One region of the Methylobacterium sp. WL120 genome, then DNA from elsewhere that is predicted to be linked to it. Evidence: predicted binding sites of a transcription regulator. Region 1 holds the regulator's gene; each other region holds the start of a gene.
The links. Region 1 encodes PhoB, which activates phosphate uptake and scavenging genes when phosphate is short. Its sites were predicted from a motif close to TGTCATNNANCTGTCAT; they were not measured.
Positions count from the first base shown of each region.

Region 2: the regulator PhoB is predicted to act here: its motif matches at 3,858-3,874, upstream of FV229_RS06065 (DUF465 domain-containing protein).
Region 3: the regulator PhoB is predicted to act here: its motif matches at 4,517-4,533, upstream of FV229_RS15020 (inorganic phosphate transporter).

Region 1 covers NZ_VRUT01000062.1:11,629-19,283, forward strand. Annotated here, with positions in the region: gene FV229_RS13340 (aminopeptidase P family protein) at 1-1,209, shown strand, start outside; gene FV229_RS13345 (protein-disulfide reductase DsbD domain-containing protein) at 1,330-3,489, shown strand; gene phoB (phosphate regulon transcriptional regulator PhoB) at 3,486-4,187, opposite strand; gene phoU (phosphate signaling complex protein PhoU) at 4,250-4,963, opposite strand; gene pstB (phosphate ABC transporter ATP-binding protein PstB) at 4,995-5,813, opposite strand; gene pstA (phosphate ABC transporter permease PstA) at 5,864-6,754, opposite strand; gene pstC (phosphate ABC transporter permease subunit PstC) at 6,766-7,655, opposite strand, start outside.
Region 2 covers NZ_VRUT01000019.1:11,132-18,786, forward strand. Annotated here, with positions in the region: gene FV229_RS06050 (glycosyltransferase family 2 protein) at 1-191, opposite strand, end outside; gene FV229_RS06055 (NADH:flavin oxidoreductase/NADH oxidase) at 325-1,443, opposite strand; gene FV229_RS06060 (propionyl-CoA synthetase) at 1,574-3,505, opposite strand; gene FV229_RS06065 (DUF465 domain-containing protein) at 3,662-3,844, opposite strand; gene FV229_RS06070 (DUF465 domain-containing protein) at 4,002-4,220, shown strand; gene purE (5-(carboxyamino)imidazole ribonucleotide mutase) at 4,343-4,840, shown strand; gene FV229_RS06080 (5-(carboxyamino)imidazole ribonucleotide synthase) at 4,837-5,937, shown strand; gene FV229_RS06085 (tetratricopeptide repeat protein) at 6,213-7,082, shown strand; gene FV229_RS06090 (hypothetical protein) at 7,257-7,655, shown strand, end outside.
Region 3 covers NZ_VRUT01000074.1:15,908-23,562, forward strand. Annotated here, with positions in the region: gene FV229_RS15000 (hypothetical protein) at 1-199, opposite strand, end outside; gene FV229_RS15005 (hypothetical protein) at 376-849, opposite strand; gene FV229_RS15010 (malonate decarboxylase subunit alpha) at 1,068-3,059, opposite strand; gene rsgA (ribosome small subunit-dependent GTPase A) at 3,427-4,440, shown strand; gene FV229_RS15020 (inorganic phosphate transporter) at 4,586-6,223, shown strand; partial or broken gene FV229_RS15025 (MFS transporter) at 6,358-7,655, shown strand, end outside.

The DNA.
Region 1 (7,655 bases):
GCGCTGGTGATCTCCGATCCGCACAACCTCGCCTGGGCGTTCAACCTGCGCGGCGGCGACGTCGGGCACACGCCGCTGGCGCTCGGCTACGCCATCCTGCCGCGCGAGGGCCGGCCGCGGCTGTTCCTGGTGTCGCACGACGTGACGGAGGAGGCGCTGGCGGCGCTCGCCCCGGTCGCCGACATCGCCTCGCGGGACGACTTCGAGCCGGCGCTCGGCGAGCTCGCCGGCAAGCGCGTGCGCCTCGACGCCGCCACCGGCGCCGCCGCCCTGAAGGAGCGCGTCGCGACGGTGGGCGGCACCCCCGATTTCGGCCCGGACCCGATCACCGCGATGAAGGCGGTAAAGAACGCCGCCGAGATCGCCGGCGCCCGCGCCGCGCACCGGCGCGACGGGGCGAGCGTGGTGCGTTTCCTCGCCTGGCTCGACGGGCAGAGCCACGTCACCGAGGTCGCCGCGGTGGAGGCGCTGGAGGACTTTCGTGCGGACGGCGGCGACCTGCGCGACGTCTCGTTCCCGACGATCTCCGGCTCCGGGCCGAACGGCGCGATCGTGCATTACCGCGTCACCCGCGCCACCGACCGGCGGGCGGAGCCGGGCGAGCTGTTCCTGATCGATTCCGGCGCGCAATACCCCGACGGCACCACCGACATCACCCGCACGGTCGCGGTGGGCGCGCCGAGCGCGGAGATGCGTGATCGCTACACCCGCGTGCTGCGGGGCCACGTCGCCATTAGCCGCGCGGTCTTCCCCAAGGGCACAACAGGCGCGCAGATCGACACCCTGGCGCGCCTGCCGTTGTGGGAGGCCGGCCTCGATTTCGACCACGGCACCGGCCACGGCGTCGGCGCCTTCCTCTCGGTGCACGAGGGCCCGCAGCGCATCGCCAAGACCGGAACAGTCGCCCTGGAGGCGGGGATGATCCTCTCCAACGAGCCGGGCTACTACCGCGCCGGGGGCTACGGCATCCGCATCGAGAACCTCGTCCTCGTCGAGCCCCGCGAGGTGCCCGGCGGCGAACGCCCGGTGCTCGGCTTCGAGACCCTGACGCTGGCCCCCTACGACCGCCGCCTGATCGTGCCGGAGATGCTGAGCCCGGCCGAGCGCGCCTGGATCGACGCCTACCACGCCCACGTCCGCGACGTGCTCGAACCGGACCTCGACCCGGAGACGCGAGCCTGGCTGGAGCGGGCGACGGCGGCACTCTGAACCCAGGATCGATCCTCCGCGCGGCACCCGGACGCGCCGTCGCGATTTTACCCTCCGCCTGTTCGCGCCTATGACGAGAGCAGCGTGAAACCGTCGTGGACGGTCGCGCGAAGGGACCGCATGCTGCGTCTTCTCGCTCTCCTCCTATCGCTGCTCGCCGGGCCGGTCGCGGCCCAGGGCTTCAAGCCGCCGGCCGACCTCGTGCGGGCGAGCCTCGTGGCGGAGCCTGCGGCGGTGGCCGGCGCCACGCCGTTCACCGTGGCCATCCGCATGGCGATGAAGCCGGGCTGGCACGTCTACTGGCGCAACCCCGGCGATTCGGGCCTGCCGCCGGAGGTGACCTGGACGCTGCCGGCCGGCTTCTCGGCCTCGGCGATCCAGTGGCCGGCACCGCACCGCATCCCGATCGCGACGCTGATGAACTTCGGCTACGAGGGCGAGGCGATCCTGCTCGTGCGGGTGACGCCGCCGCCGAGCCTCGACCCGGCAGCCCCCGTGACGCTTGCGGGCAAGCTCACCTATCTCGTGTGCGAGAAGGAATGCATCCCCGGCTCGGCCGACCTCGCCCTGACCCTGCCGGTCGCCCGCGAGGCCGCGGCCGATCCGGCCAACGCCGCGCTGTTCGTGCGTGCCCGCGCCGCCCTGCCCAAGGCCTCGCCGTGGCCGGTGCGGCTGTCGAGCCAGGGCGACCGCCTCGCCCTGGACCTCGACGCGCCGGGCCTCGCCGCGGACAGGCTCCGCGCGGTGGCGTTCTTTCCCTATTCCGAGACGGCGATCGAGAACGCCGCGCCGCAGCCCTTCACCGTGGACGCGGCCGGCCTCCACCTGACGCTGACCCGCGCGACGCCCACCGACGCCGCGCCCGAGAGCCTGCCCGGCGTGCTGGCGATCGAGGAGGAGACCGGCGACGGTCTCGTCCGCCAGGCCTTCGCGCTGGGCGACGAGGCGCCGCTCGCGGCCGGCAGCGCGATGCCGAGCGTGGCGCCGGCGATCCCGCGCACCGAGCCGGCCGAGACCCTGACGCTCTGGACCGCGGCCGGCCTCGCGCTGCTGGGCGGCCTGATCCTCAACCTGATGCCCTGCGTCTTCCCGGTTCTGTCGATCAAGGTGCTCAGCTTGGTGAAGCATTCCGGCGAGGCGCCGGGGCGGGTCCGCCTGCACGGGCTCGCCTACACGGCGGGCGTGCTGGCGGCGTTCCTGGTGCTGGCCTCGCTGCTGATCGCGCTGAAGGCCGGGGGAGCCGGGATCGGCTGGGGCTTCCAGCTGCAATCGCCCACCGTGGTGGCCGCCCTGGCCTACCTGCTCTTCGCCATGGGCCTGAGCCTGTCGGGCATGCTCCACCTCGGCGGGCGGCTCGCCGGCCTCGGCGACGGGCTGACCCGGCGGGCCGGGCTCGAAGGCTCGTTCTTCACCGGCGTGCTCGCGACCGTGGTGGCGACGCCCTGCACCGCCCCCTTCATGGGCTCGGCGGTGGGCTTCGCGCTGACGCAGTCGACGGCCGCCGGCCTCGTGGTGTTCGCGAGCCTCGGCCTCGGCCTCGCCCTGCCCTTCCTGGCGTTGACCCTGTGGCCGGCGGCGCTCCGCGCCCTGCCCCGCCCGGGCGCCTGGATGGACGTGCTGAAGCAGGCGCTGGCCTTCCCGATCTACGCCACGGTCGCTTGGCTGGTCTGGGTGCTGGCCCAGCAGGTCGGGCCGCAGGGCCTGCTCGCCGCGCTGCTCGGACTGGTGCTGCTCGGCTTCTCCGCCTGGGCGTGGGAACTCGGCCGCGACGCGCGCCCGGTGCGGGCGCAGCTCGCCCGCGGCCTCGCGGTGCTCGCCGTCGTCGGCGTGGCGGCGCTCGCCCTCACCCTCGACCGCGACCGGATCGCGCCGGGCGCCCAGGCCAGGGCCGAGGGCGTCGAGCCGTTCACGCAGGCGCGCCTCGACGCGCTGCTGGCCGGCGGCCGGCCGGTCTTCGTCAACATGACCGCGGCGTGGTGCATCACCTGCCAGGTCAACGAGCGCACCTCGCTCGGGACGGCGGCGGTCGGCGCGGCGATGCGCGCCCGCGACGTCACCTACCTCAAGGGCGACTGGACCAACCAGAATCCGGAGATCACCCGCCTGCTCGAGCGACACGGCCGCAGCGGCGTGCCGCTCTACCTGCTCTACGCAGGGCCAGGCGAGCCGACGGTGCTGCCGCAGATCCTCACCGAGGGCACGGTGCTGAGCGCGCTGGACGCCGTGACGGCGACGGGCCGCAGCGCGGGGCTCGCGGGCGCGGGAACGAAGGTGCCCTAATCCTCGCCCGAAAACGTCTCGTCGAAGGCGTAGCCCGAACCGCGGACGGTGCGGATCGGGTCGGTCTCGCCGGTGCGGTTCAGGGCCTTGCGCAGGCGGCCGACATGCACGTCGACGGTGCGTTCGTCGATGTAGACGTCGTGGCCCCAGACGCCGTCGAGGAGCTGCTCGCGGGAATAGACCCGGCCGGGGCTCTGCATCAGGAATTCGAGCAGCTTGAACTCGGTCGGCCCGAGGTGGATCTCGCTGCCCGCCCGGCGCAGGCGGTGGCTGTCGCGGTCGAGCTCGATGTCGCCGGCCTCCAGGAGGTTCGCGACATGGGTCGGCTTGGCCCGGCGCAGCAGCGCGCGGACCCGGGCCAGGAGCTCCGGCACGGAGAACGGTTTGACGATGTAGTCGTCGGCCCCGGTCCCGAGGCCGCGGATGCGGTCGCCCTCCTCGCCGCGCGCCGTCAGCATGATGACCGGCAGGGACGCCGTCTCGCGCCGCGCCCGCACCCGGCGGCACAGCTCGATCCCCGAGAGGCCGGGCAGCATCCAGTCGAGCAGGATCAGGTCCGGCACCTGCTCCTGCAGGCGCAGCTCGGCCTCGTCGCCGCGGGCTGCGGAATCGACCTCGAAGCCCTCGGCTTCGAGGTTGTAGCGCAGGAGGGTGGTGAGCGCCTCCTCGTCCTCGACGATCAGGATCCGCGTACGCATGCAGGGCACTCCCGGGCGGGCCGCCCGACTTCCTTGGCCGCCGTGAGACGCCGACAGGCGTCTCAGGCGCCGGGCGTCACCGTCGCGTAGTTCGACGCGTCGTTCTTCGGGCGGTCGCCGGCGAGGTTCTCGCCGGTGGCGAGATAATGGATCGTCTCGGCGATGTTGGTGGTGTGGTCGCCGATGCGCTCGACGTTCTTGGCGCAGAACAGCAGGTGCGTGCAGAACGAGATGTTGCGCGGATCTTCCATCATGTACGTCAACAACTCGCGGAACAGCGAGTTGTAGAGCGCGTCGATCTCGCCGTCCCGCTCCCAGACGTTGTGCGCCGCCGAGACGTCGCGGCTGGCATAGGCGTCGAGCACGTCCTTGAGCTGCTCCTGCACCAGGTCGCTCATGTGCTGCACGCCGAGCACGATCTTCTGCGCCTGGGCCTGGTCGCTGATCGCGACGACGCGCTTGGCGATGTTCTTGGCGAGGTCGCCGATGCGCTCGAGGTCGCCCGAGACGCGGATCGCCGAGATCGTCTCGCGCAGGTCGATCGCCATCGGCTGGCGCCGGGCGATGAGCAGCACCGAGCGCTCCTCGATCTCGCGCTGGAGGGTGTCGAGGCGCTTGTCGGCGAGGATCACCGCCTGGGCGAGCTGGGTGTCGCGGCGAACGAGGGCGTCGGTCGCCTCGGTCATCATCTTCTCGGCGACGCCGCCCATCTCGGAGATCGAGCGGCGCAGGTCCTCGAGGTCGGTGTCGTAGGACGTGACGATGTGGCCGGGCATGGGCTTGGTCCTCGATCGATCCGTATGCGGCTCAGCCGAAGCGGCCGGTGATGTAGTCCTGGGTCTGACGCACGGTCGGGTTCATGAAGATGCGGTTGGTCGGACCGACCTCGATGACTTCGCCGAGATACATGAAGGCGGTGAACTGCGAGATGCGCGCGGCCTGCTGCATGTTGTGGGTCACGATGACGATCGTGAACTCGCTGCGCAGCTGCTCGATCAGCTCCTCGATGCGCCCGGTCGAGATCGGGTCGAGGGCCGAGGTCGGCTCGTCGAACAGGATCACCTCGGGGCTCTGGGCCACCGTGCGGGCGATGCACAGGCGCTGCTGCTGGCCGCCGGAGAGGCCCATGCCGGACTGCTTGAGCTTGTCCTTCACCTCGTCCCACAGGGCGGCCTTGCGCAGGGCCGACTCGACGCGGCCGTCGAGCTCGGATTTCGGCAGCTTCTCGTAGAGGCGCAGGCCGAAGGCGACGTTGTCGTAGATCGACATCGGGAACGGCGTCGGCTTCTGGAACACCATGCCGATGCGCGAGCGCAGCTCGTTCAGGTCGACGTTGGCGTCGAGCACGTTCTGGCCGTCGAGCAGCACCTGACCCTCGGCGCGCTGCTCCGGGTAGAGGCTGTAGATCCGGTTGAAGGTGCGCAGAAGGGTCGACTTCCCGCAGCCGGACGGGCCGATCAGGGCGGTGACCTGGCGGTCGTGGAAGTCGAGGTTGATGTTCTTCAGGCTGTGGAACTGCCCGTAATAGAAGTTCAGCTCCCTGGCGGCGATGCGGATGGGCGCGTGCTCGTCGGCCGGGTTCCGGCCGTCGAACTGGGAAGCGCTGATCGCGGGGGCGGCGTTCATCGTCGTGTTCCTCGTGGGTGCCGGCGGCGGGTTCAGGGTCCCCATGGACATCAGCGCGCGGTCTGCGGCTTGATGACGAAGCGGGCGACGACCGAGAGCAGCAGGATCGTCATGGTGATCAGGAGCGCGCCGGCCCAGGCGAGCTGCTGCCAGTTCGGATAGGGCGAGAGCGCGAACTGGTAGATCATCACCGGCAGGTTCGCGACGCCGCCCATCAGGTCGCGGCTGAACCAAGAGTTGTTGTTGAGCGCCGTGAACAGCAGCGGCGCGGTCTCGCCGGCGATGCGGGCGAGCGCCAGGATGATGCCGGTAACGATGCCGGCCGACGCCGCCCGCCACGTCACGCTGCGGATCACCGTCGACATCGGGGCGCCGAGCGCGACGCCGGCCTCGCGCAGCGTCCCGGGGACGAGGCGCAACATGTCCTCGGTGGTGCGCACGATCACCGGCGTCGCGATGATCGCCAGCGCCACGCCGCCGGCCCAGCCCGAATAGCTCCCCATCGGCCGCACCATCAGGGTGTAGACGAACAGGCCGATCAGGATCGAGGGCGCGGAGAGCAGGATGTCGTTGAGGAAGCGGATCACCTCGGCGAGCTTCGAGCCGCGGCCGTACTCGGCGAGGTAGGTGCCGGCCATCAGGCCGATCGGCGTGGCGACGAGGATGCCGATGCCGGTGAGCACCAGGCTGCCGAGGATGGCGTTGGCGATGCCGCCGCCTTCCGAGCCCGGGCCGGGCGTCGGCTGGGTGAACAGCAGCGGCGAGAACCCGCGCGCGCCCTCGATGATCAGCATCAGGAGGATCGAGCCGAGGACGACAGCGCCGAGCACGGTGGCAAGGAGGCAGGCGAGGCGCAGGGTGCGGTCGGCGACCCGGCGGCTGCCGCGGATGCGGGTCGGCTTGAGGGCCGGCGCGGGACGGATCGTGTTGTTGGCGTCCACGACGGGCTCCCTCAGGCGACCTTGACGCGGCGCGTCAGGAAGCGGGCGATGATCAGGACGACGAAGGTGATCGCGAACAGGATGCAGCCCAAAGCCATCAGCGAGTTCAGCTGCAGGCCGTCGGCCTCGTTGAACTCGTTGGCGATCCGCGAAGCGATGGTCGAGCCGGGGTCGAACACCGAGGCCGAGAGCCGGTTGGCGTTGCCGACCACGAAGGTCACCGCCATGGTCTCGCCGAGGGCGCGGCCGAGGCCGAGCATGATCGCGCCGATGATGGAGACGGAGGCCTGCGGCAGCAGGACGTGGCGGACCACCTCCCAGGTGGTGCAGCCGATGCCGTAGGCGCTCTCGCGCAGGATCGTCGGGATCTGGTCGAGCATGTCGCGGGCGATCGAGGCCACGAACGGCACGATCATGATCGCCAGGATGATGCCGGCGGTGAGCACGCCGACGCCCGAGGGCACGCGGGCGTAGAGCAGCGTCCCGACGATCGGCAGGCTCTCGACGACGTTCGAGACCGGCATCTGCACGAAGCGGGCGAAGAATGGGGCGAAGATGAACAGGCCCCACATGCCGTAGATGATGCTCGGCACCGCGGCGAGCAGCTCGATCGTCATGCCGACGGGCTTGCGCGCCCAGCCGGGGCAGAGCTGCGTCAGGTAGATCGCGATGCCGAGCGAGATCGGCACGCCGATCACCAGGGCCAGCAGCGCCGAGGCGAGGGTTCCGGTGACGGCGACGAGGGCGCCGTACTGCTCCGTGCCGATGTTCCAGGCGCTGGAGGTGAGGAAGCCGAAGCCGAACTCGCGGAAGGCGGGCCAGCCGCCGTAGAGGATCGACCCGAGGATGCCGGCGAGCACCACCAGCACCAGCAGGGCCGAACCGTAGGAGGCGGCGCGGA
Region 2 (7,655 bases), on a different contig from region 1:
GCGGCGACGCCGACATTGGTCTCGGCCGACAGCAGGCGCACGCCGGCCGCCTCGAGCTTCATGCGATCCACCGGTCCGAGGCCGCCGTTGTCGAAGGCGAGGACCGGATGCGCGCTTCCGGCGTAGCGCCGGACGATGTCGTCGACCTGGTCGCGGCTCGGGTGGAACAGGGTCAGGCCGATGGCCAGCATCTCGCACATCCAAGACTGGCCGCGCAGGACGGGCTGCGCAGGACAGGCCGCGGCCGGCCTGCGGCCCGAGCCGATACCGGAATCGCGCGCCCGAGGCGAGGCCCGGGCGATCGAGGCTCGGTGCTCAGCGCGATCAGCGCTGTCCGAAGGTCGGGTCCTTGAACAGGTCCTTGTAGGCCCGCGGCTGCGAGCGCCAGTACTGCTTGGGCGCCCGCACGGTCGCGCCGAGCTCGGCCGCCGCGTGCCAGGGCCAGCGCGGATCATAGAGCATGGCGCGGGCGAGCGAGATCGCGTCCGCCCGGCCCTCGGCCAGGATCGCCTCGGCCTCGGCCGGCTCGGTGATCAGCCCGACGGCCATGGTCGCGAGCCCGGTCTCGGCCTTGATCCGCTCGGCGTAGGGCACCTGGTAGCCCGGCCCGAGCTTGATCGCCTGCTTCGGCGAGACGCCGCCGGTGGAGACGTGGATCGCCGGCGAGCCGGCCCGCTTCAGGCGCTGGGCGAGTTCGACGGTCTCCTCCAGGTCCCAGCCGTCCTCGACCCAGTCGGTGGCCGAGACCCGCATCCACACCGGATGGCCCGCGGGCACCACCGCGCGCACGGCCTCGAACACCTCCAGCGGGAACCGCATCCGGTTTTCCAGGCTGCCGCCGTAGGCGTCGGTGCGCTGGTTGGCGAGCGGCGAGAGGAACTGGTGGAGCAGGTAGCCGTGGGCGCCGTGCAACTCGAACGCCTCGATCCCAAGGCGCACCGCGCGCTTGGCGGTCGCGACGAAGTCGTCGCGGATGCGTTTGAGGTCCGCCGCGTCGAGGGCGTGGGGCGCCACCTCGCCGTCGCCGTGCGCCAGCGCCGACGGCGCCTCGGTGCGCCATCCGTAGGGATGCTCCGGCGCGATCTGCTGGCCGCCGTCCCACGGCGCCTGGCTCGACGCCTTGCGGCCGGCATGGGCGATCTGGATGCAGACCGGGATCGGCGCGTAGTCGCGGATCGCCGACAGAACCCGGCCCAAGGCCCGCTCGCAGCCGTCGGAATAGAGCCCGAGGTCCCACGCCGTGATGCGCGCCTCGGGCGACACCGCCGTCGCCTCCAGCGTCAGCAGCCCGGCGCCCGACATCGCGAGCTGCCCGAGATGCATCATGTGCCAGTCGGTCGCCTCGCCGTCGCGCGCCGAGTACTGGCACATCGGCGCGATCAGGATGCGGTTCTCCAGCGTCAGGTCGTCGAGCTTGAGCGGTTCGAACAGGCGGGCGGTCATCGGCAACTCCGGGTTGCGGGGGCCCGCGCTGTGTGCCGCACTCTCGGGGCGGACGCCAGTTCGCCGCCTCATGCCAGTCCTCCGCCGGGCCCTGCCCTCGGCTTGCCTTCGCGACGCGGCTGGTCGCGCCCTACCCCTCCCCGATCCCCCGCGCCTTCAGGCTTTCGCCGATCTCGTCCAGGACGCCCGCGTCGTCGATGGTCGCCGGCATGGTCCAGGGCTCGTGGTCGGCGATGCGCTTCATCGTGGCGCGCAGGATCTTGCCCGAGCGGGTCTTCGGCAGCCGCTGCACCGTAAGCGCGAGCTTGAAGGCGGCCACGGGGCCGATCTCGTCGCGGATCTTGGCGACCAGTTCACGCTCGATCTCGGTCGGGTCGCGCGCGACCTGCGCCTTGAGCACGACGAAACCGCAGGGCGCCTCGCCCTTCAGCGCGTCGCGGATGCCGATGACCGCGCATTCGGCGACGTCGGGGTGGGACGACAGCACCGCCTCCATCCCGCCGGTGGAAAGCCGGTGGCCGGCGACGTTGATGATGTCGTCCGTCCGCCCGAGCACGGTGATGTAGCCGTCGGCGTCGATCACGCCCGCATCCGATGTGTCGTACCAGCCGGGAAAGGTCTCGAGATAGCTCGTGCGCATCCGGGTATCGGAGCCCCACAGGGTCGGCAGGCATCCCGGCGGCAGCGGCAGGCGGATCGCGATGGTGCCCATCGTGCCGGCGGGCACCGGCTTGCCGCCCTCGTCGAGCACCTGCACGTCGTAGCCCGGCATCGGCACGCAGGTGCTGCCGTGCTTGACCGGGAGCAGCCCCAGGCCGACCGGGTTGCCGGCGATCGGCCAGCCGGTCTCGGTCTGCCACCAATGGTCGACCACCGGCCGGTCGAGCACGCGCTCGGCCCAGGCGACCGAATCCGGGTCCGCGCGCTCGCCGGCCAGGAACAGGGTGCGGAAGCGCGAGAGGTCGTGGCCGGCCACATGGCTGCCTTTCGAATCCTCCTTCTTGATGGCGCGAAGCGCCGTCGGCGCCGTGAACAGGCAGACCGTGCCGGTCTCGGCGACGACCCGCCAGAACGCGCCGGGATCGGGGGTGCCGACCGGCTTGCCCTCGTACAGGACCGTGGTGCAGCCGTGCAGCAGCGGCGCGTAGACGATGTAGGAATGGCCGACCACCCAGCCGATGTCGGAAGCGCAGAAGTAGGTCTCGCCGGGCTGCACGCCGTAGAGGTTGGACATCGACCAGCTGAGCGCGACGAGGTAGCCGCCGGTGTCGCGCACCACGCCCTTGGGCTTGCCGGTGGTGCCGGAGGTGTAGAGCACGTAGAGCGGGTCGGTCGCGGCCATCGGCACGCAGTCCGGCGCCCGCCCCTCGGCCGCCGCGACCGCCTCGGCCCAATCCCGGTCGCGGCCCTCGACGAGGCTCGCGAGGGCTTGCGGGCGCTGAAGGATGAGGCAGGCGGCGGGCTTGTGCCGGGCCGTGGCGAGGGCGGCGTCCAGCAGCGGCTTGTAGGCGACCACCCGGCTCGGCTCGATGCCGCAGGAGGCGGCGAGCACCACCTTCGGCGCCGCGTCCTCGATCCGGACGCTCAGCTCGTTGGCGGCGAACCCGCCGAACACCACCGAGTGCACCGCGCCGATGCGGGCGCAGGCGAGCATGCCGAACAGGGCTTCAGGCACCATCGGCATGTAGAGGATCACCCGGTCGCCCCGGCCGACGCCGAGGTCGGCGAGCACGGCGGCCAGGGCCGAGACCTCGCGCAGGAGGTCCGCATAGGTGATGGCGCGCTTGGTGCCCGTGACCGGCGAATCGTAGCGGATCGCGACCTGCTCCGCGCGGCCGCCGGCGACGTGCCGATCGACGGCGTTCCAGCAGGCGTTCAGCGCCCCGTCGGGGAACCAGCGACCGTAGGGGCCGGACTTGGGCTCGAAGGCCCGGGTCGGCTCCGTCGTCCAATCGATCGCCCGCGCCGCGTCGAGCCAGAACCCCTCGGGGTCGCGCATCGCGCGCTCATGCACCGCGGCGTAGCGCGACGGCTGGTCTGGGGAGGGGTCGGCGGTCGGCATGGCGGCTCCTCGGACGGGGCGGCCTCTTCGGGGGTCGCCTCCTGGCAGCGAAGCTAGCAGGATTGCGGGCCGCGCAGGATCGAGCGGCTGCATAAAAAAGCCGCGCCGTGGGGGACGGCGCGGCGGATCTCGGTGTCGTGCTTCGAAACAGGTCCGTCAGTGCAGCGTGTCGACGCCCGCCTGCAGCCGGTTGATCTCGTCCTTCAGGAGAAGTTTGCGCCGCTTCAACTCGGCGATGTGCAGGTCGTCCTCGGACGGCCTCAGCGTCGCCTGGTGGATTTCGCGTTCGAGGGCTTCGTGCTTCCGGGTGAGCTGGCTCAGATGCGTCTGCAGCGACATGAGTCGTGTCTCCTGTCATCGTTCCGACGCGGGGAATCTGGCACATGTCGAGCCGGCTGTCGAAGGCAATCCTCAGCCTATGCCTCACGAATGCTTGCCGCTCGGGCGTGCCTGACGCATGCTCGATTCCGGCACAGGTTGGTTTTCGAAGGCGGCGATGGCGGTTGAGTTGGTCCCGGATGCGCAATCCGAACTGGACGTCGAGCTGGCGCGGCTGAAACAGGAGCATCGCGACCTCGACGACGCGATCGATGCCCTCGAGCGCAACGTCGCCGGCGACCAGCTGCAGATCCAGCGCCTGAAGAAGCGCAAGCTGACGCTGCGCGACAGGATCGCCTTCGTCGAGGACCAGATCACCCCCGACATCATCGCCTGATGCCGGTGGATGCCGGTGCGCCTCGCCTTGCCGCGCCGGGTCGGCGCCTGTAAGCGGCGAGCTTGCCAGCGGCGAGGACGGGCCGACCGGCCCGCATCGCGAAGGAAATGGGTTTGACGCGGATGGTGCCGTCGCCTGCGGTCGCGATCATCATGGGCAGCCAGTCCGACTGGGCGACCATGCGGAACGCCGCCGACACCCTCGACGCGCTCGGCGTCGCCTACGACGCGCGCATCGTCTCGGCTCATCGCACGCCGGACCGGCTGGTGGCCTTCGCCAAGGGCGCCAAGGCTGCCGGCTTCAAGGTCGTGATCGCGGGCGCGGGCGGCGCGGCGCACCTGCCGGGCATGGCCGCCGCGATGACGAGCCTCCCGGTCTTCGGCGTGCCGGTGGAATCGAAGGCGTTGTCGGGACAGGACAGCCTGCTCTCGATCGTGCAGATGCCGGCCGGCATCCCCGTCGGCACCCTGGCGATCGGCCGGGCCGGCGCGGTGAACGCCGCGCTGCTCGCCGCCGCCGTGCTCGCCCTGTCCGACGACGCGTTGGCCCAGCGCCTGGACGCCTGGCGCGCGGCCCAGACCGCATCCGTCGCCGAACGGCCGGAGACCGAGACCCCGTGACCCCAAAGACCATCGCGCCCGGCGGCACCCTCGGCATCGTCGGCGGCGGCCAGCTCGGCCGCATGATCGCGCTGGCCGCGGCCAACATGGGCCTCAAGGCCCACATCTACTGCCCCGATGCCGACAGCCCGGCCTTCGACGTGGCGGCTAAGACCACCTGCGCCGCCTACGACGACGCGGAGGCGCTGACGCGATTCGCGCAAAGCGTCGACGTGGTGACCTACGAGTTCGAGAACATCCCGCGCGAGACCGCCGACCTGCTCGCGGCCCACGCCGCCCTGCATCCCAGCGCCTCGGCGCTGGCGACGACGCAGGACAGGCTGTCGGAGAAGGACTTCATCAACCGCCTCGGCATCCCGACGGCGCCGTTCCGCGCCGTCGACACGCCCGACGACTTCGCCCGCGCCCTCGACGCGATCGGCCGCCCGGCCGTGCTGAAGACCCGCCGGTTCGGCTACGACGGCAAGGGCCAGCGCATCATCCGGACGGAGGCCGAATCGGACCGCAACGCGATCTTCGCCGAGTTCGGCGGCGCGGCTTTGATCCTCGAAGGCTTCGTCGCGTTCGAGCGGGAAGTCTCGGTGGTCGCGGCGCGGTCCGGCGACGGGAGCTTCGCCGCCTTCGACCTGTGCGAGAACGAGCACCGCGACCACATCCTCGCCGTCACCCGCGTGCCAGCGCCGGGCATCGCACCCGAGACTGCGCAGGCCGCCCTCGGCATCGCCCGGACGATCGCCGACGCCCTCGACTACGTCGGGGTGCTCGCCGTCGAGATGTTCCTGGTGCGCGAGGCCGACGGCGCCGAGCGCCTCGTCGTGAACGAGATCGCGCCGCGGGTGCACAATTCCGGGCACTGGACGATCGAGGGCACGACCACCTCGCAGTTCGCCCAGCACGTGCGCGCGGTCTGCGGCTGGCCGCTGGGCGATCCGTCCCGCCCGGGCGGATTGAAGGCCGAGATGCGCAACCTCATCGGCGACGAGGTGGAAGGCTGGCGATCGGTGCTGGCCGAGCCCGGCGCGCACCTCCACCTCTACGGCAAGGGCGAGGCCCGGCCCGGCCGCAAGATGGGCCACGTCACCCGCCTCAAGCCCTGAACTCCGATGCATCTGCACCACAGCGGATGACTCGCGTGCCCCCCGCTTCGACGTTCGCGACGACTTTTCGCGTCGAGCCATACGTTCGCCACATCGGCCCGCATCAACGGGATCGTCGCCCGCGCTTAATCGGGCGTTCACCGCGATGCGCGAACGTGCTGGGGCCAACGCAACCGGATCGGACCGGCCGCGCGCCGGCCGCGCCGCTCGGGGTGCGTGGATCAGGGATTCGGGCGTGCTGAAGGCTTGAGCACCGTGCCGAGGGGAATGGGGCGATGACGTCAGACAGCGTGCGGTTACAACGGGCTCTGCTCGGCCTCGCGGCGCTCGCGAGCGTGGGGCTCGCCGGCTGCGAGACCGTGGGAAGCGCTGCCGGCTCGCGGCAATTCGCCGTGCTGGAGGCGGACACCACGGGCGCGACCAACGTCAACATCGCTTCGCTGACCGAGGTGGTGCAGCGTAACCCCAACGACGCCGCCGCCTACAACACCCGTGGCGCGGCCTACGCCCGCGCCGGCCAGTTCAACGACGCGATCGGCGACTTCACCAAGGCGGTGCAGATCGACCCGAATTCGGGCTCGGCCTACAACAACCGCGCGCTGGCCTATCGCCAGACCGGCCGCAACGACGCCGCGCTGCAGGACTTCACCAAGGCGATCGCCTCCGACCCGAATTACGGCCCGGCCTATATCGGCCGCGCCAACGTGCTGCGCGCCCAGGGCGACCTCGAAGGCGCGATGCGCGACCTCAACGTCGCGATCCGCCTGATGCCGGAATCGGCCGAGGCGTATCACGCCCGCGGCCTGGTCCGGCAGAAGCAGGGCCAGGACATCGCCGCCATCGGCGACTTCGACGCCGCGATCGACCGCAACCCCTTCGTCAGCGCGCCCTACGCCGCCCGCGGCCAGAGCCTGATCGCCACGAACAAATACGACAAGGCGATCGAGGACTACAACGCCGCGCTCAACGTCGACAACAAGGACGCGACCTCCTGGGCCTATCGCGGCCTCGCCTACGAGAAGTCGAACCGGAAGAAGGAGGCGATGGAGAACTACCAGCGCGCCTCGACCATCGACCCGAACAACACGATCGCGCGCCAGGGCCTCGGCCGCGTGCAGGGCGGCGTCGGCTCGCTGTTCAACTGAGCTTCCGCCGCACGTTCCTGCGATCGGCGCCGCGCGAGAGCGCGGCGTTTTTCGTTTCAAGGCCGCGACGGCGCGCATCGTATTCTTTATGCACGTGCGCGCAAACCACCTGTGTTAGCGGCTGCGAAAACAAACCGGATGCGCTGGGGCGCGAAATCTGTCACACTTTCGCCAATGCCGTACTTTTACTGCCATCTTCATGGACCGGGCGGTTTCGAGCGCGACGAGATCGGACTGGAGTTCAGCGGCCTCGATGCGGTCTACCTCGACGTCTGCCGCGCCATCCTCGACATCTCGGCGGACCTCGCACGCTCCGGCTACGACCCGATGCCCTACGCGTTCGAGATCGTGGACGCGGGCGGCGCGCTGCTGATGGACGTGCCGTTCCGGGAGATGCTGAACAAGGCTCCGCGCAACGGCCGGTACCGCCCTCCCGTCTCTCAGGCGGGGCAGCGCGCCGAGATGCTGCGGGCGACGCTCCTGAAGGCCGCGGTCTCCGAATCGATCGACCGCCTCGGGGAGACGATCAGGATGTCGCGCCAGATCGTGGCGCGCTCGCGCGCCAGCGCCGCA
Region 3 (7,655 bases), on a different contig from region 1:
CCCCGTCGGCGCGCAGGCTGGCCGCCACGGCCGCGGCTTCGGCGGTGTGGGCTCGCCGCTCGGCCTCCTCCGTCTGATCAAGGCTGCGGCGGATCATCGCCCGCGCGTGCCGGGACATCGCCTGCGCGACGTCGTGCATCCGGCGAAGGTGCGCGCCGGCCTCGCGGATCTGCGCGATGGCCGACGGCCAATCGACCACCTGACCCGGTCCGGACGGTCCGCCCGCGACCTCCGGAGCCGCGAACAGAGGAACGACCGTGTTCGCCGCCGTCGCATCGGCCGCGACCCTCGAACGGCCGCGCCCGGCCTCGGCCGCCCGGACATCCGGCTCATCCGCCATCGGCGCGGCCGCGGGACGTCGCGCGACAGGGGCCATCAGGCACTCCGCTTCAGGTCCGGATCCAGGCCGAACTCGCTCGCGATCGTGTCGTAGACGCGGGACAGCCAGTCCTCGGCGATGCGCGCCCGCTCCTCCGCCGCAGCCACCCGCTCGTCCGCGGCCCTGAGCAGGGCATCGGTTCGGCTCTGGATCTCGACCACCCGCGCCTCGGCCGCCCGGACGCGCTCTCCGGCGCTCTTCACATCCTCGCGGACGCGTTCGAGAACCTCTTGGACGTGCATCTCCTTCTTCTGGACCGCGGCCTCGACCGCGCGGGTCTGATGGGCCGCGTGACGGACGCAATCGATCAGCTTCGACCAATCCTGCGACGGCGAAGGCCGCGCCGGGACGGCTGCGACGCTGCCGCCGGACGTGCCGACCAGCCGCAGTACGTTCGCGAGATGGCTCTCGGCGGCCGGCGCCGGCTCGGAGGCCTTCTCCCAAGGATACTCGTTCGCCGGACCCATCATGACCCTTCCGCCACCGCCACCGTCATCCCGAATATGCCATCCGCGGGCCGTCCGGGAGAAGCCGTCTAGGAAGCGTGAAAAGGCCGCCTTGTCCACCCGGACGATGCCATCCCGCCACGGGCGGATGTGCGACCGCGATCGGGCCGGCGCTCACCGGCCCTGTTCCGCCTGCGTGGGTCTCAGGCCGAAGCCGGCCCGGACGACCGCCGGACCGTGGGTCAGCTGGCGGCGCGCAACGGGATGACGTCGGCCAACGCCTGCTGCGCGGCCGCCTCGCGCTCGGCGGCTTCGAGGAAGGCGTGGGCCTCCGAGCGGCGCTCGAACACGTGCGGGGCGAGGCCGCGGCGGCTCAGGGCCTCCTGCATCTTCAGGCGCAGGAAGGCGCTCGTCGCGTAGCGCGTCGTCGTGAGGTAGTGGTACTTCGACAGGTACTCGATCATCTCGGCGTAGTCGTCGTAGAGGTTCTCGCCGATGCGGAACCCGTCGTGGTTGACCACCGAGTTCACCCGCTGCCCGGCCTTCAGGCAGGCGGTCTCGAGCACCTGCCGCAGGGCGTCGATGTCGCCCTTCGAGCGGACCTGCCAGCCTTCGAGGTTGACGAAGAGCAGGTTTCGGCCCGGGTCGTAGCTGACCCGGTCGGGCAGGTTGAGGTTCAGGAGGTCGGCCAGGAGCTCCATCGGCTCGTCGCGGAAGATGCGCAGGTCCATCGGGATCGGGTTCTCGATCACCGGCGTGAAGTCCATGTGGGCGAGGATGTCGCGGCCGATGTCGATGCCCGGAGCCACCTCGATCAGCTCCAGCCCGGCCTGCGTCAGGTTGAAGACGCAGCGCTCCGTCACGTAGAGCACCGGCTGGCGGCGCTCCTGCGCGAACGGCCCGCTGAAGGTGTTCTGCTCGACGGCCGCCACGAACTTGCGCGAGCGCCCCTCCTGCACGATCCGCAGGCGCCCCTCGTCGATCTCGGTGACGAGGCCGCCGGAGGTGAAGGTGCCGGCGAACACCACCTTGCGGGCGTTCTGCGAGATGTTGATGAAGCCGCCGCAGCCGTTGAGCCGGCCGCCGAAGCGGCTGGTGTTGACGTTGCCGGCGCCGTCGCATTCGGCGAGCCCCAGGCAGGTCATGTCGAGGCCGCCGCCGTCGTAGAAGTCGAACATCTGGTTCTGGTCGATGATCGCGTCGGCGTTGGTCGCCGCGCCGAAGCTCGAGCCCGAGGCCAGCACGCCGCCTACCGCCCCGGCCTCGGTCGTCAGGGTGATGTAGGGGGTGACCTTCTCCTCGTTGGCGACCGACGAGATGCCTTCGGGCGCGCCGACGCCGAGGTTGACCACGCCGTTCGGCGGCAGCTCGAACGCGGCGCGGCGCGCGATGATCTTGCGCGCGTCGAGCGTCATCTTCTTGAGGCCGGTCACCGGCACGCGGATCTCGCCGGCGAGCGCCGCGTCGTGCTGGACGCCGTAATTCATGCGGTGGTGCTCGGGCGGCGCCACCACGACGCAGTCGACCAGGATGCCCGGCACGCGCACGTCCTTGGGCTTGATCGAGCCCTGCTCGACGATGCGCTCCACCTGCGCGATGACGATGCCGCCGTTGTTGCGCGCCGCCATCGCCTGGGCGAGGTTGTCCAGCGTCAGCGCCTCCTTGGAGACGCAGAGGTTGCCCGACGGGTCGGCGCTGGTGGCGCGGATGAAGGCGACGTCGATCTTGGTGGCCCGGTAGAACAGCCACTCCTCGCCCTCGACTTCCACGACCTTGACGATCTCCTCGGTGGTCAGGGTGTTCACCCGGCCGCCGCCGTGGCGCGGGTCGACGTAGGTGTGCAGGCCGACCTTCGAGAACAGGCCCGGCTGGCCGGCCGCGCAGGCGCGGTAGAGCTGCGAGATCACGCCCTGCGGCAGGTTGTAGCCGCGGATGCGGTTGTCCTGGGCGGCCTGCGCCACCTTCGGCATCCGCCCGAAGTTCGCCGCGATCACCCGCCCGAGCAGGCCCTCGTGGTGGAGGCGCCCGGTGCCCAGCCCTTTGCTGTCGCCGGCGCCCGCCGTCATGATCAGGGTGAGGTTGCCGGGCGCGCCGGTCTCGACGAAGCGCTTCTCGAGGGCGGCGTGCAGCGCCTCGGGGATGCAGCTCTGCACGAAGCCGGTCGTCGTGACGACGTCGTCGGTGCGGATGAGCGCGATCGCCTCGTCGGCGCTGACGATCTTGTTCTTCTTCACGCCACTCTCCCTGCCGACGACCGTTCCGGTCTCGTTGCCGCTGTTCGGCGGCGCCTGTTGGGTCAGGCTCTATTCTTGACGGATCGCGACGGGATGGCCGCGCGAAACCGCATTCGGGGAGGTTAGGGCAAGCCGGCGCCACCCTGCAAACGAACATTATTTGTCGGGACGTTGAAATTAACTCGCTCGTCGGCCGAGAGAATATTGCATTCAGTCGGGCGGGGCTGGAACGCCAACCGCGGGCGGTCGCCGGGTCTCCTCGGCGAGTTCGGCCGGTCCGCGGCTCGCTGGTCAGCCGGCCGGCGCCGTGTCATGGGCTGAAGCCGTGACCGATCATCCCCACGCCCTCCCGGCCGCAGGCGCGGCCTTGTCATCCCCAGGCGCTCCCCTGCCGACCGAAGGCGCGGCCAGCCTCGGCTGGTCCGACTTCTTCGAGGACCAGCGCGCGCCGGCCGAGGCCGACTTCGCGCCGATGCGGATCGCCCTGGTCCACCGCTCCCGCCTGACCGCCCTGTCGACCGCCGGCCCCGTCGAGCTGCTGCTGCCGGTCCACGCCAGCACCGGCGACGTGACGGTCGGCGACTGGGTCCTGGCCGACCCGCGGACCCTGACCCTGCACCGGCGGCTGTCGCGCAGGACCGTGCTGCAGCGGCGCACCGAAGGCGGCAAGGTCCCGCAGGTGGCGGCCGCCAACGTCGACACCCTGTTCGTCGTCACCTCGTGCAACGCCGACTTCAACCCGGCCCGCCTGGAGCGCTACCTCGCGCTCGCCAACCAGGGCGGCACCGATCCGGTGATCCTCCTCACCAAGGGCGACCTGACCGACGACGTCGAGGCCTACCGCCGGCAGGCCGCAGCGCTCCAGCGCGGGTTGTCGGTGGTCGGCGTCAACCCGCGCAGCCCGGACGCCGCGGCGGCGCTGGCGCCCTGGTGCGGGCCCGGGCAGACCGTGGCGCTGGTCGGCTCGTCCGGCGTCGGCAAGTCGACGCTCGTCAACACGCTGGCCGGGCCCGGCCAGGACGCGCCGCAGGAGACCGGCGCGATCCGGGAGCACGACGCCAAGGGGCGCCACACCACGACGGCGCGCTCGCTGCACGCGATGGCGGGCGGCGGCTGGGTGATCGACACGCCGGGGATGCGCACGCTCCACGTCAGCGACGCCGCGGAGGGGATCGAGACGCTGTTCGCCGAGATCACCGAGCTGGCGCCCGACTGCCGGTTCCGCGACTGCACCCACGCCCACGAGCCCGGCTGCGCGGTGCAGGCCGCCATCGCCGAGGGCGCCCTCGACCCCGACCGCCTGGACCGCTGGCGCAAGCTCGTCGAGGAGAACCGCGACAAGACCCCGGCGACGGCGCCCCGCCGCCCGCGCAGGCACTGAGCGCGCGACCGGTCTTCAGGCTTTCGGGGAGTCGTAACCGCGCCGTCCGGCGCGGATCGGCCGTCCGTGCGCACGGCGTCACCGGACCGTCATGCGCGGCGCCTATCCGAAGGCGGCTGAACTCCGATCGCCGTCGAGATCCATCATGTCCGATTCCGCCAGCCTGACGCCGCCCCGGGTGGGCGCCGAACCGCGGCGCGCCTCGGGTCCGACGCTCGATCGCGGCATGCATCCGGGCGGGATCATCGCCTTCCTGCTCGTCCTGGTGGCGGGCCTGGTCTACGCCGTCGTCAGCCTGATCGCCGACATGAACGCCGTCGGCCAGTCGCCGCTGGCGATCGGCGCCTTCGTCCTCCTCGGGCTCGCCCTGCTGATCGCGCTCGCCTTCGAGTTCGTGAACGGCTTCCACGACACCGCCAACGCGGTGGCGACCGTGATCTACACCCACTCGATGCCGCCGCTCGTGGCGGTGATCTGGTCGGGTGCCTTCAACTTCCTCGGGGTGATGCTGTCCTCGGGCGCGGTGGCCTACGCCATCGTCACGCTGCTGCCGGTGGAGCTGATCCTGCAGGTCGGGTCCGGCGCCGGCTACGCGATGATCTTCGCCCTGCTCATCGCCGCGATCATCTGGAACCTCGGCACCTGGGCCTTCGGCCTGCCGAACTCCTCCTCGCACGCGCTGATCGGCTCGGTGATCGGCGTCGGGCTCGCCAACCAGCTGATGGCGCCGGAGGGCTCCGCGACCTCGGGCGTCGACTGGGCCCAGGCGCTCGGCGTGTTCAAGGCGCTGCTGTTCAGCCCGCTCATCGGCTTCGTCGCCGCGGCGCTCCTGCTGCTGGCGCTCAAGTTCACCGTGCGGCGCAAGGACCTCTACGAGGCGCCGAAGGGCGACACGCCGCCCCCGCTCTGGATCCGCTCGCTGCTGATCCTGACCTGCACGCTGGTCTCGTTCTTCCACGGCGGCAACGACGGCCAGAAGGGCATGGGCCTGATCATGCTGATCCTGATCGGCGCCGCGCCGACTGCCTACGCCCTCAACCGCACCATGGCCGACGACACCACGCCGGCCTTCATCCAGACCTCGCAGAACGCCAGCACGGTGTTCGCCAGCCACGCCGGCACCACGGCCCAGCCCGACGCCGCGGCCGCCCGCAAGGAGGTCTCGGACGCCCTCAAGACCAAGGACCTGAACCAGCCGGCGGTCTACGGCGCGCTGGCCGCACTCTCCACCGACATCGCCGCCAACGTGAAGAACTACGGCGCGATCAAGCAGGTGCCGGCGGCGCAGACCTCAAACCTGCGCAACGACATGTACCTCGCCACCGACGCGATCCGGCTGCTGCCGAAGAACGGCGCCAGCTTCTCGGAGGCCGAGGCCGGCACGCTGAAGGCCTATGCGGGCCTCCTCAACGACGGCACGCGCTACATCCCGACCTGGGTGAAGGTCTGCGTCGCCCTGGCGCTGGGGCTGGGCACCATGGTCGGCTGGAAGCGCATCGTCGTCACCGTCGGCGAGAAGATCGGCAAGACCCACCTCACCTACGCGCAGGGCGCCTCGGCCGAGCTCGTGGCCGCCGGCACGATCGGCCTGGCCGAGGTCTACGGCCTGCCGGTCTCGACCACGCACATCCTGTCCTCGGGCGTCGCCGGCACCATGGCGGCCAACGGCTCCGGGCTGCAGATGTCGACCGTGCGCAACATGGCGCTGGCGTGGGTGCTGACGCTGCCGGCGGCGATCACCCTGGCGGGCGTGCTGTTCTTCATCCTCCGCCACGTGTTCTGAACAGGGCCGCGCGGGCCGCGACGCGGTCCGCGCCCTGGCTCGAAGGTTGCATGCCAGGGCGCCGACGCCCGGACGCACCGCGCGGCGGCCGGCGCCGCCCGTGATCGCAGGCCGGGTCCCTCGCGCGGACTCCGATGCCGGCCCTGGTCCAACCCGTGCCCACGATCCCATCCGCGGCCGAGCGCGCGACGCGCGAGGCCGCGTACCGGACGATCACGTGGCGGCTGCTGCCGTTCTTGATGGCCCTCTGGATCCTGTCGTGGATCGACCGGGTCAACATCGGCTTCGCCAAGCTGCAGATGCTGGGCGACCTGAAGTTCAGCGAGACGGTCTACGGCGTCGGCGCCGGGATCTTCTTCGTCGGCTACTTCCTGTTCGAGGTCCCGAGCAACCTGCTGCTCGAACGGGTCGGCGCCCGCAAGACCATCGCCCGGATCACCATCCTCTGGGGGATCTGCTGCGTGGCGATGATGTTCGTCACCACCGTGCCGGCCTTCTACCTGCTCCGGCTCCTCCTCGGGATCTTCGAGGCCGGGTTCTATCCCGGGGTGATCCTGTACCTGACCTACTGGTATCCGACCGGGCGGCGGGCCCGCGTGTTCGGCCTGTTCATGTCGGCCTCGGCGCTCGCCGGCGTGATCGGCGGACCTCTGGCCGGCACGATCATGACGGGCCTCGACGGCGCCAACGGCTGGTCCGGCTGGCAATGGGTGTTCCTGATCGAGGGCATCCCGTCGATCCTCGCGGGCCTCGTCACGCTGGCCTACCTCACCGACCGGCCCGAGAAGGCCGGCTGGCTCGCGCCCGAGGCGCGGGCGCTGGTCGCCGCCGACCTCGCCCGCGACGCGGCGGCGCTCGGCCCCCGCGAGCACCGGATCCTGGCCTCACTCGCCGACCTGCGGGTCTGGCAGTGCATCGCGATCTTCTTCTGCATCGTCACGGCCAACTCCGCGCTCACCTTCTTCGGGCCGACGATCGTGCGCGAGGCCGGCTTCACCGATCCGGCGACAGTCGGCTGGATCATGTCGGGCGCCTACCTCTGCGGCGGGGCCGGGATGATCCTCAACGGCCGGCATTCGGACCGGACCGGCGAGGCGCGCTACCATTGCGGGCTCGCGGCCCTGGGCGGCTCCGTCTCGATCGCGCTCCTCGGCTTCCTCGTCCCGGGAAGCCCTTACCTCGCGCTCGCGGCCCTGACGCTGGCCATCGTCGGCACGATGAGCGCCATCCCGGTGTTCTGGCAGATCCCCGGCCAGTTCCTGGCCGGCTCGGCCGCGGCCGCCGGCATCGCGCTGATCAATGCGGTGGCGAACCTCGCCGGCTTCGGCGCGCCGGCCGCCATGGGCTACCTGAAGGAGGCCACGGGCTCGGTCTCCACCGGCCTCTGGCTCGTGGCGGCCTTCGAGTTCGCCACCGTCATCCTGATCCTGGC